Regions from separate parts of the Sporomusa intestinalis genome, predicted to be linked through region 2. Evidence: riboswitches for the same ligand, from Rfam matches in the RefSeq annotation. Region 2 holds a riboswitch; the other holds the start of a gene.
What was found. Region 2 has a riboswitch for FMN ahead of ribB (3,4-dihydroxy-2-butanone-4-phosphate synthase). Riboswitches for the same ligand answer to the same signal wherever they lie in the genome.
Positions count from the first base shown of each region.

Region 1 (7,378 bases), 2.6 Mb from region 2:
TCCTCATATTGTTTGAGTAAATGTCCCAGTTTGGATTTTTTGGCAGATAAATACCGGTTGTTAAATTTGTTCGCCAATATTTCCAGCGGCACCCGTTCCGTAATTGTCAGTCCGTAGCCCTCAAGCCCGATCCGTTTGCGGGGGTTGTTGGTAAGCAGCCTGATACTGGTCAAACCAAGGTCGGCTAATATCTGGGCGCCAATGCCATAATCCCTGAGGTCAGGGGCAAAGCCTAAAAGTTCATTGGCTTCGACTGTGTCTTTGCCCTTATCCTGCAAGGCGTAGGCGCGGATTTTATTCGCCAGGCCAATGCCCCTGCCTTCCTGCCGCATATAGAGCAATACGCCGCTGCCTTCCTGTTCGATGCGTTTTAGGGCATGAGCCAGCTGATCGCCGCAGTCGCAGCGCAGAGATCCGAGAACATCACCTGTCAGGCATTCGGAATGGACCCGCACCAATACATTTTGCTTATTGGTAATATCCCCCTTTACCAGGGCAATATGGCACTGATTATCCAGTTGACTTTCATAGGCAATGAGGCGGAAATCACCATATTTGGTCGGCAGGTTGGTTTCGGCCGCTCTGGTAACAAACCGTTCATGTTGTTTCCGGTATTTGATCAGGTCGGCTATGGTTATGAGTTTCAGTTCATGTTTTTTTACAAACTCCATTAATTCCGGCGTCCGGGACATTGTGCCATCTTCATTCATTACTTCGCAGATTACGCCGGCCGGATACAGGCCGGCCAATACGGCCAAATCCACAGCCGCTTCCGTATGTCCTGTACGGCGCAGCACACCGCCCTCACAGTATCTGAGCGGGAAGATATGCCCGGGGCGTCTCAGGTCACTGCTCCTTGTTTTACGATCAAGCACTGCCTGTACAGTGGCTGCCCTTTCCTGGGCCGATATGCCGGTTGTCACTGATTTGGCGTCAATGGAGACTGTAAAAGCCGTACAATGATTGTCCGTATTCTCAGCGACCATAGCCCCAATGCCGAGTTCATCAAGCCTGTTGCCGATAATTGGCATGCAAATCAAGCCGCGGGCGTGGGTAGCCATAAAATTGATGGCTTCAGGGGTTACTTTTTCGGCCGCTATCACAAGGTCACCTTCGTTTTCCCGGTCCTCATCGTCAATAACGACTACGATTTTACCATTTTTTATATCTTCAATCGCTTCTTCAATCGTATTGAATTTCATAATAACCAACTTCCTCCGTTTCATTACCTGGCCGTGTATTGCTCAGCGGGCAAAGCCGTGCTGTTCAAGAAAGCCGAGCGTTATCCTGTCAGCCGGCTTGCTGTCCGGTTTTAGACCAAGCAGTTTTTCAACATATTTGCCGATGATGTCTGCTTCTAAATTTACTTGCTTGCCTGCTGGTTTTAGCCCTACGGTAGTCAGGGCCGCCGTATGGGGAATCAGGGAAACGGTAAACCAGTCCGGGCCGGAGTCGACGACAGTAAGGCTTGTGCCGTCAATGGCAACGGAGCCTTTGTTAATAACATAGCGCATAACTTCGGGGCCGGCACTAATTCTGACAATAACGGCATTGTCATTTTGTTCCTTGGTCAGAATCAGACCGACACCGTCAATGTGACCGCTGACGATATGCCCGCCGAGGCGATCGCCAACCCGGAGCGTGCGCTCCAGGTTGACCGTGTCGCCGGTCTGGAGTTCAGCCAGGGCTGTCCGGTCAACTGTTTCCGGCATGACATCGGCAGTAAACCAGTCACGGCCATAGTCGACAACGGTGAGGCAGGTGCCGTTAACGGCAATGCTGTCGCCAAGCTTAACATCTGTCAGTACTTTGCGGCCACTTACGGTCAGACGCACAGATTTGGCGCCTCTCGCGATTTGTTTAACTTGGCCGAGTTCTTCCACAAGTCCGGTAAACATTGTGTCCCTCCCGTCCGGTTATATAGCCGGTAAGTAAAATGTCGGTGCCTAAGGCTTCCGTTTTCAGGTCCTCCAGTCCAAGCGCCTGGTCTACAGCCGGAAAGCCTGTGCCTCCTACCGGGGTTGGCGCGGTGTGGCCGCCAATTATTTTCGGAGCAATGAAGCAGTGGACTTTATCGATTAAACCGGCTGCAAGCACTGACGCATTGATCGTGGCGCCACCTTCCACCAATATACTGGTAATGCGGCGTTCTCCCAATATTTTAAACAGCTGGCGCAGGTTGATGCCTGCCGGTGTCTGGTCAAGCGTTAGTACCTCAACGCCTTGGCTGCCGAGAGCGGCAACCCTGTCAGCCGGGGCCTCGCGGCTGACAGCGATAATGGTTTGCGCCTGGCCGTCGGTTACTACCTTCGCAGTCAGCGGCGTACGGGCCATACTGTCAACAATAATCCTCACCGGATTGCGGCCAGCCGCGGGCAAGCGGGTAGTTAATTCCGGATTATCGGCAAGCACCGTACCGATACCTACCAGAATACCTGCATACGTATCGCGGAGTTGATGGACATACGCTCTTGCCGCTGCGCCGGTTATCCACTTAGAGTCACCGGTATAAGCAGCAATTTTGCCGTCAAGAGACATGGCTGTTTTGAGAACCCCCCAGGGCATGCCGCCGGTAACCATCCATTTAATAAACACTTCGTTGAGGCGGGCTGCTTCTGCTGACAGAACACCTTCCACAACTTGGATGCCGGCTGCCCGGAGGCGGTTAAAGCCATTACCGGCAACCAGCGGATTGGGATCAGTCATGGCGGCAACAACTTTACTGACACCGGCTTGAATCAGGGCATCGGCGCAGGGCCCGGTCCGGCCGTGATGAGAGCATGGCTCGAGCGTCACATAGACGGTGGCCCCTCTCGCCAGGTCGCCTGCCTGGATCAAAGCATGAATCTCAGCATGGGGCGTGCCTGCCTGCCGGTGCCACCCCTGGCCGACAATGCGGCCGTCTTTGACGATAACAGCGCCTACCATTGGATTAGGGCTGGTCCGGCCCTGAGCGTACTGAGCGATTGTCAGTGCCTGCTGCATGTAATACTCATCCATAAAAGTCCCCCAGTACAGGTAAAATAAAAACTGTTGATTAGCTTTGGGGCTATCAACAGTTAAAGGGAAAATTCAGTAACTGCCATTATGGCAGCATATACGCCTTTTACCATCCAGACTATACTGTCGGCTCTGGAATTGCACCAGATCAGCCGTATAACGGCTCGCGGGCTGTACCGCCGGTCAGGAATCAAAAGATCTCTCTTTTTCACCTTGCCCCAAAGGCTGAATATAAAATTAGCTACTACCTATGTTACCATTAAGCGCCAAATTAATCAAGACCCCGGATGGCCTTAATTGCTGCCGCTATGTCCGGGGCGCCGTATACGGCGGAACCGGCAACCAGGATATTGGCGCCGGCAGCCGTAACCTTACGGGCCGTAACCGCATTAATGCCCCCGTCTACCTCAATATCAACAGTGAGTCTGCGGGCAGTAAGCATCGCCCGCAGACGGGCAATCTTGTCAACTGCAGCCGGTATGAACTGCTGACCGCCAAAGCCCGGATTGACGCTCATGATCAGGACCATATCAATGTCGCCAAGCACTTCTTCCACTACTGAGAGCGGTGTTGCGGGATTTAAAGATACGCCGGCTTTCTTTCCCCGCTCTTTAATGGTTTGAATCAGGCGGTGCAGGTGCGGGGCGGTCTCCGCATGAACCGTAATGATATCGGCGCCGGCTTTTACAAAAGGATCAACAAAGTCCTGGGGGTTGCTGACCATTAAATGAACGTCAAAAGGTAGTTTGGTGACAGGACGGATGGCCGCGACAACCGGCGCGCCAAAGGTTAGGTTAGGGACAAAGTGGCCGTCCATAACATCGATGTGTACCCAGTCGGCTCCGGCCTGTTCAATTTTAAGTATTTCCGCCGCTAAGTGTGAAAAATCGGCAGATAAAATAGAAGGGGCAACTTTAATCGGCGTAGTCATCTAGTAGTCCTTCCTGCTTTCTCTGATTTCAGTTAATATCTCAATATAGGACTGATACCTTTCCTGACGTATGAGTCCGTTGGCGACGGCCTGTTTAACGGCACACTGGGGCTCCCGGTGATGCAGGCAGGAACTGAATTTGCAGGTTGGCGCCAGCCTGGCTATATCAGGGAAATAGTCCATCAGATGCGCTTCCTCTATATCGTTAAACTCGGTGAAACTGAATCCCGGAGTATCAACGACAAAACCGCCGCCGCTCACCGGCATAAGCTCGGCAAACCGTGTGGTATGCTTGCCCCGGCCGATTTTGTGGCTGACGTCTCCTGTCATGAGCTCCAGTCCGGGCTGAACGGCATTTAGAATAGTTGATTTGCCGGCACCGGAGGGGCCGGCAAATACGCTGATTTTATCAAAAAGCAGCGAGCGTAATACATCGATCCCTATGCCCTGCCGGGCGGAAACGGTAAGCACCTTATACCCGATCTGTTCATACAGCCCGGCTAATTCGGCGATAGATTCCGTATTCGATAAATCGATCTTGTTAATGCAGAGGATTATTTCCAGCTCAGAAAATTCGGCAATAACCAGAAACTTATCCACTAGCGTTGTATTGATATTCGGATTGACAGCGGCAAAGGTTAAAACAACCTGGTCCACATTGGCTACCATTGGCCGCTTCAGCATGCTGCGACGGGGCAGGATCTCTTCAATGACGCCTTTGTCCGGGCCGGTTATGGTATAGGTCACCTCATCGCCCACCAGGAGGGAAAAGCGCTCCTTTTTAAACCGGCCACGGAGACTGCAGGTGACGATTCTACTGCCGGCCTGTACATAGTAGTAACTGTTATAGGCTTTTACCACAATACCTTTCAGCACATGATGAGCCTCCTATATTGTTTGTTCCTGCAATAATTTTTCGTTTATATATACTTGCACCCGTACCTGGCCAATACCTTCTACCGTTTTTTCCACCCGCTCCCCGGCTTTATGCGTGCCTTCATACACGACACGGCGGCCATTGGCGTCTGTCACCACAATTTGCAGTGGCTGCCGGTTTGAGCCGTCAGGCACTGTTATTTGCACCATGGCTCTTTTGACAGCTCCCGGTACGCCTTTAGCTACGGAAAAGTCAATTGCTGTACCCTCTGCCACTTCCGTAGCCGGGAGTGGATTCTGGCCGACAATGGTTCCCGGCGGGTATTTGTCATTGAGGATTTCCGTTACTTGTCCCTGTTTTAGCTTCAGGCTTTCCAGCTGCGAGGCAACAGTACTCAAGAGGGAGCCTTGGAAATCAGGCAGTATGACTTTTTTCGGTCCGGCCCCCTTACTTACAACAATATCAATCGCCGTACCTTTGGTTATTTGCGCCGGCGGCCGGGGATTCTGGCTGATAACCGTATCCTGCGGGCTATCCTCTGCGAATTGTTCGTCAATCCGGCCTACCTTCAACCCGGAATTTTTAATCTGCAGCTCCGCATCGCGACGGTTGAGGCCGCGCAAATCGGGCACTACAGTCACCTCGCCGCCCTTGCTGACGATAACGGTAATGGTCCGCTGCTCTTTGACCGTTGCTCCCGCTTCCGGTTGCTGGGAAATAACATACCCGGCCGGGACTTTATCATCGAAAGCATCGGACACGGTAACGCGCAGGTTATTACTGATTAAGATATTGCGGGCCGTATCTACCTGCTTGCCGACAACGTCCGGTACAATCACCTCACTAAGGCTCCAGAATTTGCCGAAGCCTAGAAAGGCGGCAAGGGCCGAAACCAGCAGCAGAAAAATCAGGCTTCCCCAGATCCAGGGCCTGCTGTTTTTGGTTGCCGGCCTGTCAGGCGTGAGGCCTGGTGACTGAACCGGGTTGTTAGGGTTGCCTGGGTTTGAGGGCGGTGTTACCGGCGGCAGGACCTGGGTAGGGAAATCATTGTGCGATAAGCGGCGGGTGCTGTCATCCCTGAGATAATGCTGGGTTAATTTAAAATCGGCAGTCATTTCGCCAATATCATTAAATCTGGCCGCAGGTTCTTTAGCCATTGCTTTTAGAACAATGGCCTCAATGAGGGGTGGGATGTCAGGATTTAGTTCACGGGGGGCCTTTGGTTCTTCCTGCAGATGCTTAAGGGCAATGCTGATCGGTGATTCACCGGTAAACGGGACCTGGCCTGTAAGCATTTCATAGAGAACAACGCCGAGTGAATAAATATCTGACTTGGCGCCCACGGCGGCACCTTTGGCCTGTTCCGGAGAAAAATAATGGACTGAGCCGATAATTGTGCCGGAGTTGGTCATGGTCGAGGAAGTAACGGCTCTGGCAATGCCAAAGTCAGTTACTTTAATGCGGCCGGAACGGGTGACAAGAATATTATGTGGTTTAATATCACAATGAACCAAATTGTTTTGATGAGCATGTTCAAGTGCTTCTGCTATTTCGATGGCGATCCGCACCGCTGTTTCCACAGGCAGGGGCGCTTCCCGTTCAATTTTGTCCTTTAGTGTTTCCCCGGAGATATATTCCATAATAATATAATAGGCTTGTTCATCCAGACCAACATCGTAAATATTAACAATATTGGGGTGAGAAAGCCTGGCGGCTGCCTGGGCTTCACGCCGGAACCGGCTTACAAACTCCTCGTCGTCAGTAAACTGTGAGCGGAGTACCTTAACAGCTACTGAACGGTCAAGCAGCTTATCGTGAGCACGATATACGTCGGCCATCCCCCCGCCGCCAATACGTTCCAGTATTGTGTAACGATCATCAAGTGTGCGATTGAGCATATATTCACCCCCTTATTGTAATGCCTGTACCAGGACTTGCCGCGCTGCCGGCGCGGCGATGGCGCCGCCGGCACCGGCGTTTTCGACAACCACGGCAATCGCAACCTGCGGATTCGCCGCCGGTGCAAAGCCGATAAACCAGGCATGCGGCGAGCCGTGTGGATTTTCGGCTGTGCCGGTTTTACCGGCAACCTCAATATTCCGGATGGCCGCTCCTTGGCCGGTGCCTTCTTCTATTACGGTGACCATCATGCGGGCTACCTGGGCGGCAAGCTGTTCATCCACCGGTGACAGCCATTTTTCCGGTGCGGTCTCTTTAACTGCCACCCCGTCCGGGGTGGTGATTTTTTGTACTAAATAGGGTTTCATCATGATACCCTTGTTGGCAAAAGCTGCTGCCAGCAGAGCCATCCTCAGCGGCGTAACCAGCAGACTGCCCTGACCAATTCCTGTTTGCGCCAAATCGCCGTCGCCCAGTTTGCTAAAATCCGGCAGTTTACCTGGCGTCTCCCTGATATCACCGTCCAGCGGCCGAGAGAATCCATACCGCTCAAAACTTCTGGCCATTTTGGCAGATCCCAGGTCCAGTGCCAATTGGCCGAAAGTTACATTGCAGGATACTGCCAGCGCCTCTTCCAGCTTGAGTTTACCATGCGCTTTGTTACCGGACTC
Region 1 covers NZ_AP042390.1:2,599,127-2,606,504, forward strand. Annotated here, with positions in the region: gene ACZ481_RS12190 (bifunctional 3,4-dihydroxy-2-butanone-4-phosphate synthase/GTP cyclohydrolase II) at 1-1,202, opposite strand, end outside; gene ACZ481_RS12195 (riboflavin synthase) at 1,245-1,898, opposite strand; gene ribD (bifunctional diaminohydroxyphosphoribosylaminopyrimidine deaminase/5-amino-6-(5-phosphoribosylamino)uracil reductase RibD) at 1,861-3,000, opposite strand; FMN riboswitch at 3,098-3,230, opposite strand; gene rpe (ribulose-phosphate 3-epimerase) at 3,272-3,931, opposite strand; gene rsgA (ribosome small subunit-dependent GTPase A) at 3,932-4,807, opposite strand; gene pknB (Stk1 family PASTA domain-containing Ser/Thr kinase) at 4,820-6,706, opposite strand; gene ACZ481_RS12220 (peptidoglycan D,D-transpeptidase FtsI family protein) at 6,719-7,378, opposite strand, start outside.
Region 1: it holds a riboswitch for FMN, as region 2 does, so the genes downstream of both, ribD (bifunctional diaminohydroxyphosphoribosylaminopyrimidine deaminase/5-amino-6-(5-phosphoribosylamino)uracil reductase RibD) here and ribB (3,4-dihydroxy-2-butanone-4-phosphate synthase) in region 2, are expected to answer to the same signal.

Region 2 (7,378 bases):
ACCGGCACCCTGGCGATGAAAGCCTCCTTCAGCAACCCACAGCAATTACTGGTACCCGGCATGTTTGCCCGGATTGTGGCCGTCGGTGAAACCAGGCCAGGGGCTCTGCTGATTCCCCAGCGGGCGGTGCAGGAATTGCTGGGTAAAACCTTTGTCACCGTCGTCGGCGCCAATAATGAAGCCGTAACAAAGCCGATAAAGCTGGGGCCTAAAATAGATAATCTGCAAATTGTGGAAGAAGGCCTTACGGCCCAGGATGTTGTAGTGGTGGAAGGCTTTGCCAAAGCCCAACCAGGATCCATTCTCAAAGTTACAATGATCGGACTTCATGACCTGACAATTCCGGTCATGAAGTAAGGGGGCGGGTTCATGGCACAATTTTTTATCAACCGACCGATCTTTGCGATCGTTATAGCAATCCTTATTACCCTGGCCGGCGGTATTGCCGCCTTTAACCTGCCGATTGCCCAGTATCCGCAGATAACGCCGCCTCAGGTCAGCATCAGCACCGTATATACCGGCGCCAATGCCGATGTAGTGGAAAAAACCGTCGCCCAGGTCATCGAACAGCAGGTAAACGGCGTGGAGGGCGCGGTGGCGATGAGCTCAACCAGTGCCGATTCCGGCCGCTATTCCCTCAATGTTAAATTTGAGCTGGGGCAAAACCCGGATATGGTGACAATGTACACCCAGAACCGTGTGGCCCAGGCTAATGCCGGCCTGCCGCAGGATGTACAGCTTATGGGCGTAACCACCCGTAAGGTTTCCCCCGACACGGCTCTGTATTTTAGTCTTATCTCCCCTGACAACACCTATGACAGTGTATTTCTCAAAAACTACGGCAGCATTAACATTATTGACGATATTCGCCGGGTCCAAGGGGTCGGCGATGTCGGTGAATATGGCGCCGACTTCGGTATGCGTATCTGGCTCAAACCCGATAAACTGGCCCAGCTGGGGGTCACGGCCGCCGATGTTGCCAGTGCCATTAAAGAGCAAAATGTACAGGCCCCTGCCGGTACTATCGGCCAGCTGCCGTCGATGGCCCAGCAGGAGTTCCAGTATACGGCCAGTATTCAGGGCCGCCTTGTCACGGAAGAAGACTTTAAAAAGGTAATCATCCGCTCGCAAAGCGACGGCTCGGCCATTTATCTGGGCGATGTCGCCACAGTGGAGTTAAGTGCCAAGGATAATACCTTTAAAAGCAGCTTCAACGGGAGCGATTCGGTTGTTTTTGCTGTGCAGCTGACAACAGAAGCCAATGCCCTGGAGACAATCGCCGGGGTGCGGCAGGTTATTGAGGATGCCGCCAAACGGTTTCCACCGGGGGTGGAGTACCGCATCCTTACCGATAATACCAAGTATATCAGGGAGTCGTTAGAAAAGGTTTTCCATACCTTCCTGGAAGCCCTGGCCCTGGTCCTTGTCATCGTTTATCTGTTCCTGCAAAACTGGCGGGCCACGTTAATCCCCATGCTGGCCGTGCCGGTTTCCCTGATCGGAACCTTCGGCGCTTTTGTATTCCTGGGGTTCTCTATCAACACGCTGACCCTGTTTGCCATGGTGCTTGCCATTGGCCTGGTGGTGGATGATGCCATTATTGTGGTCGAGGCAGTTGAGCACCATATGCGTAAATCCGGCCTCAGCCCGAAAGAGGCTACTGTCCGGGCTATGCAGGAGGTTTCCGGCCCGGTTGTCGCTATCGCCTTCGTGCTCGCCTCTGTTTTTATTCCGGTTGCCTTTTTCGGCGGCACCACCGGTGTTTTGTATAAGCAGTTTGCGCTGACAATTGCGGTATCCATGGCGCTGTCGGCGATTGTGGCCCTGTCGCTGACCCCGGCGTTATGCAGCCTGCTGCTGCAGCCGCACACCGGCGAGAAGCGCACCGGCGTTATGGGCAAATTCTTTGATCGGTTTAACCTGTGGTTTGACCACATTACCGAGAAATATTCCAACGGTGTCCGCCATTCCATCCGCCGGGCCGGCTTATGGGGTGTAGGGCTGGCAGTTATCGTCATTCTGTGTGTCGGTATGCTGCGAGTAATTCCTTCGACCTTCGTTCCCAACGAAGACCAGGGCTTCATGCTATCGGTCGTCAGCCTGCCTGAAGCCGCCAACATGAACCGCACCCGGGCCATTGCCACGCAGGTCGGCGAAATTTACCGTTCGCTGCCAGGCGTGGAGAATACCATGGAGGTAGCCGGCTTTGATATTCTCGCCGGCGGCCAGAAGTCGAACGGCGCCATGGTTATTGCCGGCCTGGAGCCCTGGTCGGAGCGAACTGAACCCCATACCCAGCTTAATGCAATTCTGGGTCAGGCCATGGGCAAAGTAAGCGCAATACCGGAAGCCACCGTTTTTGCCTTTAATCCGCCTGCCTTGCCGGGAATCGGCGCCGTCGGCGGCCTCACCTTTATGATCCAGGACCGGGGCGGCTCTACGCTGGAGGAGATAAACAATGTATCCCAGCAATTTATTGCCGCCGCCAGAAAACGGCCCGAGCTGGGCATGGCTCAATCAAGCTTCCGCGCCGATACCCCCTCTTACCGGTATGATGTAGACCGGGAAAAGGCCAAAGCCCTGGGAGTTCCCGTCCAGGATATTTTCACCACCCTCCAGACCTTCCTGGGTGGTGTTCAGGTCAATGACTTTAACCGTTTTGGCCGGACCTACAAGGTTATGTTGCAGGCTGAGCCCGAATTCCGCGCCGATGTGGACGCGACCCGCTTCTTCTATGTGCGCAGCTCTGCCGGTACGATGGTCCCGCTCAATACACTGGTCACCCCGGTTGCCACCAGCGGTCAGACCCTGATCAAACGCTTTAACGGTTACCCGGCAATGCAGATTAACGCCACCACAGCAGCCGGTTACAGCTCCGGCCAGGCCATGCAGGCCCTGGAGGAGGTGGCGGCTGAGGTGTTACCCTCAACCTTCACCTATGAATGGGCTGATTTAAGCCGGGAGGAAAAGCTGTCCAGCGGTCAAACACCTGTTATTTTCGGCTTTGCGCTGCTCTTCGTGTTCTTGTGCCTGGCAGCGTTGTATGAAAGCTGGAATATCCCCTTTGCCGTATTGCTGTCAGTGCCCACAGGCATTTTAGGTTCCGTGCTGTTCCAATATGCCCGCGGCCTGGAAAACAGCGTCTACATGCAGATCGGCCTGGTCATGCTGATCGGCCTGGCGGCCAAAAATGCAATTCTGATCGTAGAATACGCCAAAGTCAGAACCGACAAGGGCATGGAGCCTGTGCAAGCGGCCATAGAGGCTTCCAAACTCAGACTGCGGCCAATTCTAATGACCTCGTTCGCCTTTATCCTGGGCTGCATTCCGCTGGCCCTGTCAACAGGCGCCGGTGCCGCCGCCCGCACGGCCCTGGGAACAACGGTCGTGGGTGGCATGATCATGGCCACCGGCCTGGGAATCTTCCTGGTTCCTGTATTATTTGTTGTGATTGAATACGGGACTGCTAAATACAAGAATTTTAGACAAAAACGCAGCGTCTAGTATGATGAATTAGCAAAGATCCGTAGACAGGAAAACTGTCTACGGATCTTTTTCTTTATCTTTGCTCTTTAGAGGCCAAGGCCTGCCGGTACTGGACAATATCTGCCACAGTGACTACCGGCATGTTATTCTTTTCGGCAAACGCTACTATTTCCGGCAGGCGGGCCATCGTCCCATCCGGATTGGTAAGTTCACATAAGACACCATATGGCTTCAGGCCGGCCAGCCGCATGAGGTCAACATTAGCCTCCGTATGGCCTGGGCGTTCCAGGACACCGCCGGGGCGCGCTCTTAATGGAAATACGTGCCCAGGGCGCCGCAGATGATCCGGACAGGCCTGTTCGGCGATCGCCGCCTGCACTGTCGTAACCCGGTCGGCCGCAGAAACCCCTGTAGTAACGCCGCTTGCAGCCTCAATGGATATAGTAAACGCCGTTTGAAAGTGGCTGGTATTATTCTCCACCATCAGCGGCAGAGCCAATTCTTCCGCCTTTTCTGCCGGCAGGCACAGGCAGACAATCCCGCTGCCGTCGCGGATAAGCATTGCCATCTGCTGCGGAGTCAATGACTCCGCAGCAAAAAATATATCGCCCTCGTTTTCCCGCTGTTCATCATCAGTAACCAGAATACCCTGCCCTGCGCGCAATGACTTAAGTGCCTGTTCCACCCGGGCACCAGAATTGCCAAACCGGGCTAATAACTGCTGATTCAAAGTAGTCGCCTCCTATATTTAGTCGACTCACCCGAATCAGGGCGTTGGGGACAGCTAGCACTGCTGTCAGTAACCAGCTAACTGTCTCATCCTCTTTCATCCGGACTATACCGTCGGCTCTGGCTTCTCACCAGATCTGCTGACCTCCTGCAAGCAGGAGCGCTCGCGGGCTCCCCAGTTGCCTGGGATACCGCCGGTGGGGACTTGCACCCCGCCCTGAGAATAAGTCTGACTATAGAATACTACTTTCACCGGGATTGTCAAGCCCGGAAAAATGCCGGCAAGCGTCTTAATCAGCCTGGTTTGCTTTTACTTCCGGCTTTACCTTAAACCACACGGCATACATGGTCGGCAGAACAAGCAGGGTCATCACGGTTGCGCCCAGCAAGCCGCCGCTGATGGCCACCGCCATCGGCCCCCAGAACGTGCTGGGAACCAGGGGCAGCATGCCAAGGATTGCCGCCGCCGCCGTAAGCATAATGGGGCGGAGTCTCAGTACGGCGGAGTTGATGATGGCCTCCCACGGCGCCTCGCCGGCTTTGATATGCTGTTCAATCTGATCAATCAGAATGACCGAGTTCCGGATAATCATCCCGCTAAGGGCTAAAATCCCGAGTTCAGCCACAAAACCCATCGGCCGGCCTGTTAGCAGCATGGTCAGGCTGACCCCGATGATGCCAAGCGGAGCGGTCAGAAGAGTCAGGATCATCAAAGATATATTCTGCAATTGCAGCATAAGCAGGATAACAATAGCCACAATCATAATCGGCACCGTTTTCAGCAAGAAGTCAATCGAGGTCTGGCTTTTTTCAAACGAACCGCCAATCTCAATACTATAGCCGGCAGGCAGGCCGGCGCGGACTGATTTTAGACTTTCATACACTTCCTTGGTGGCATCATTACCGGTTACACCGGGGCTTACCTCTGCTTGCACCGTAATCGTCGGCTTCAGGTTATGACGCCAGATTACCCCTTCTTCCGCAGCGTAGCTTATTTGGGCAATTTGCTCTAAAGGCACAAATTTGCCGTTGCCGATGTGTACCGGCAGGTCTTTGATACTGCCTAAATCCTTGCGGTTCTGCGCATCTAAACGGAACACAATGCCAACCGTCTTATCCTGCTCATAATACTCGGCAATGGCGGCGCCGGACAGCTGGCTCTGTAAATCCTGAGCCAACCCCTGGCTATTGAGACCAAGCGTTCTGGCCTTGTCCTGGTCAACCGCTAAATGCATAACTTTGCTTTTTTCATTCCAGTCAAAGTTAATCTTTGTAAGGTTGGGATTCGCAGCCATCGTCTCACTGACCTGTTTTGCAATTGCCCGGACTTGCTCGTGGTCATAGCCGCTAACCCGCAGCATAACCGGGTATTCTGAGGGAGGACCGGTTTGAATCAGCTTAACATGGCCCCGCACATTAGCAAAGTTTTCGTCAAACAACTTATCAATTTTCATCTGCAGCGCCTCACGGGCCTGGAGGTTTTTGGCAACAATAATAAACTGGGCATAGTTGTTCGTGGGCAGCTTGGGCTCTATAGTAAGAATAAAGCGGGGTGCGCCTTTGCCGACATAATAGCTGTAACTCTCAATGTCCGGGTCACCGGCGAGGCTGTCAGCCAGTTTTTGGGCTTCCTGCCCGGTTGCGGCCAGCGAGGCTCCTTCCGGCAACGTCATCTCCACAATTAGCTCCGGCCGGACTGAAGGCGGGAAAAACTCCTGTTTGACAAACTGTAATAAAAAGATCGAGCCAGCAAAACAAACCGCCGTTATGACAAGCACCAGCTGCTTGTGCTTCAGGCACCAAACAAGGGTCTGCCGGAACAGCCGGTAAAACCTTGTATCGTATATATCACGGCCCGGCCCGGCGGTATGTTTGGGTTTGATCAGCTTATACCCCAGCAGCGGCGTTACCATAACAGATACAACCCAGGAAATTACCAGGGCAATGGTGATAACCGGGAATAAACTGCTGGTAAATTCGGCCGCCGCCCCCTGCGAAAAACCGATGGGTATAAAGCCGGCACAAGTGATAAGGGTGCCTGTGAGCATCGGAAAAGCAGTAGCGGTATAGGCGTAGCAAGCCGCCTCAAAGCGCCCCCACCCCTGCTCCAGCTTTACGGTCATCATCTCAATAGCGATGATGGCATCATCCACTAATAAGCCCAGAGCCATGATTAAGGCCCCCAGCGATACCTTGTGCAAATCTATCCCCTGGATCTCCATACCCACAAAGATCCCGGCAATAACCAGAGGGATACATAAGGCAACCACGACGCCTGACCGGACCCCAAGGCTGAGAAAGCTGACTGCCAGTACAATGACGACAGCTTCCCCCAAAGATTTGATAAATTCATTGATGGATTCTTTGACCACTTGGGGTTGATTGGATACCTGGCTGATTTCCATGCCGAGCGGCAAATCCTTTTTTATTACCGCTATAGTCTTCTCCAGCTCGGTCCCCAGGGTAAGGATGTTCCCCCCACTGTCCATGGAAAGGGCAATACCGATTGCCGGTTGTCCGTTGACATACATTTTCGGTTCCATGGGTTCGGCGTAACTACGCTCAATCCTGGCAATATCGCCAAGGCGAAAGGTCCGCTCATTAACACGAATCGGCAGGTTGCGCAGGCCGTCAATATTTTCAAACAGCCCTGACACCCGCAGGTATATATTGTCCGAGGCCGTCTCCACCATCCCCGAGGCTGCCATCGCACTTTGCGCTTTTACGGCCGCAATAATCAGACTGGGGTCTATTCCCAGCCCGGCCAGCTTGCTGCTTTCCATTTCAATATAAATTTTTTCCGGCTGCACGCCGATGAGTTCAACCTTTTTAACACTGTTTACCCCCAGGAGTGTCCTGCGGATCAGCTCGGCCTCTTCCCGCATATCCTCGTAACTGTATTCTGCCGCGGTAAGGGCATAAATACTGCCGAATACGTCATCAAACCGGTCATTGAAGGCAGGTCCCACTACCCCCTGCGGCAGTGTGCCTTTGATATCATTGACCATATTGCGCACTTCCAGCCAGGTGGGCCGCACATCCGCTTCTTTAACCGAATCTTTTAATATCACATAGATTACGGCCTGCCCCGGACGCGAATAGCTTTTTAAATAATCCAGGCCGGGGGTATCCTGCAGCTTTTTCTCAATTTTGTCGGTTACCT
Region 2 covers NZ_AP042390.1:5,515,362-5,522,739, forward strand. Annotated here, with positions in the region: gene ACZ481_RS25595 (efflux RND transporter periplasmic adaptor subunit) at 1-357, shown strand, start outside; gene ACZ481_RS25600 (efflux RND transporter permease subunit) at 370-3,504, shown strand; gene ribB (3,4-dihydroxy-2-butanone-4-phosphate synthase) at 3,560-4,216, opposite strand; FMN riboswitch at 4,301-4,444, opposite strand; gene ACZ481_RS25610 (efflux RND transporter permease subunit) at 4,506-7,378, opposite strand, start outside.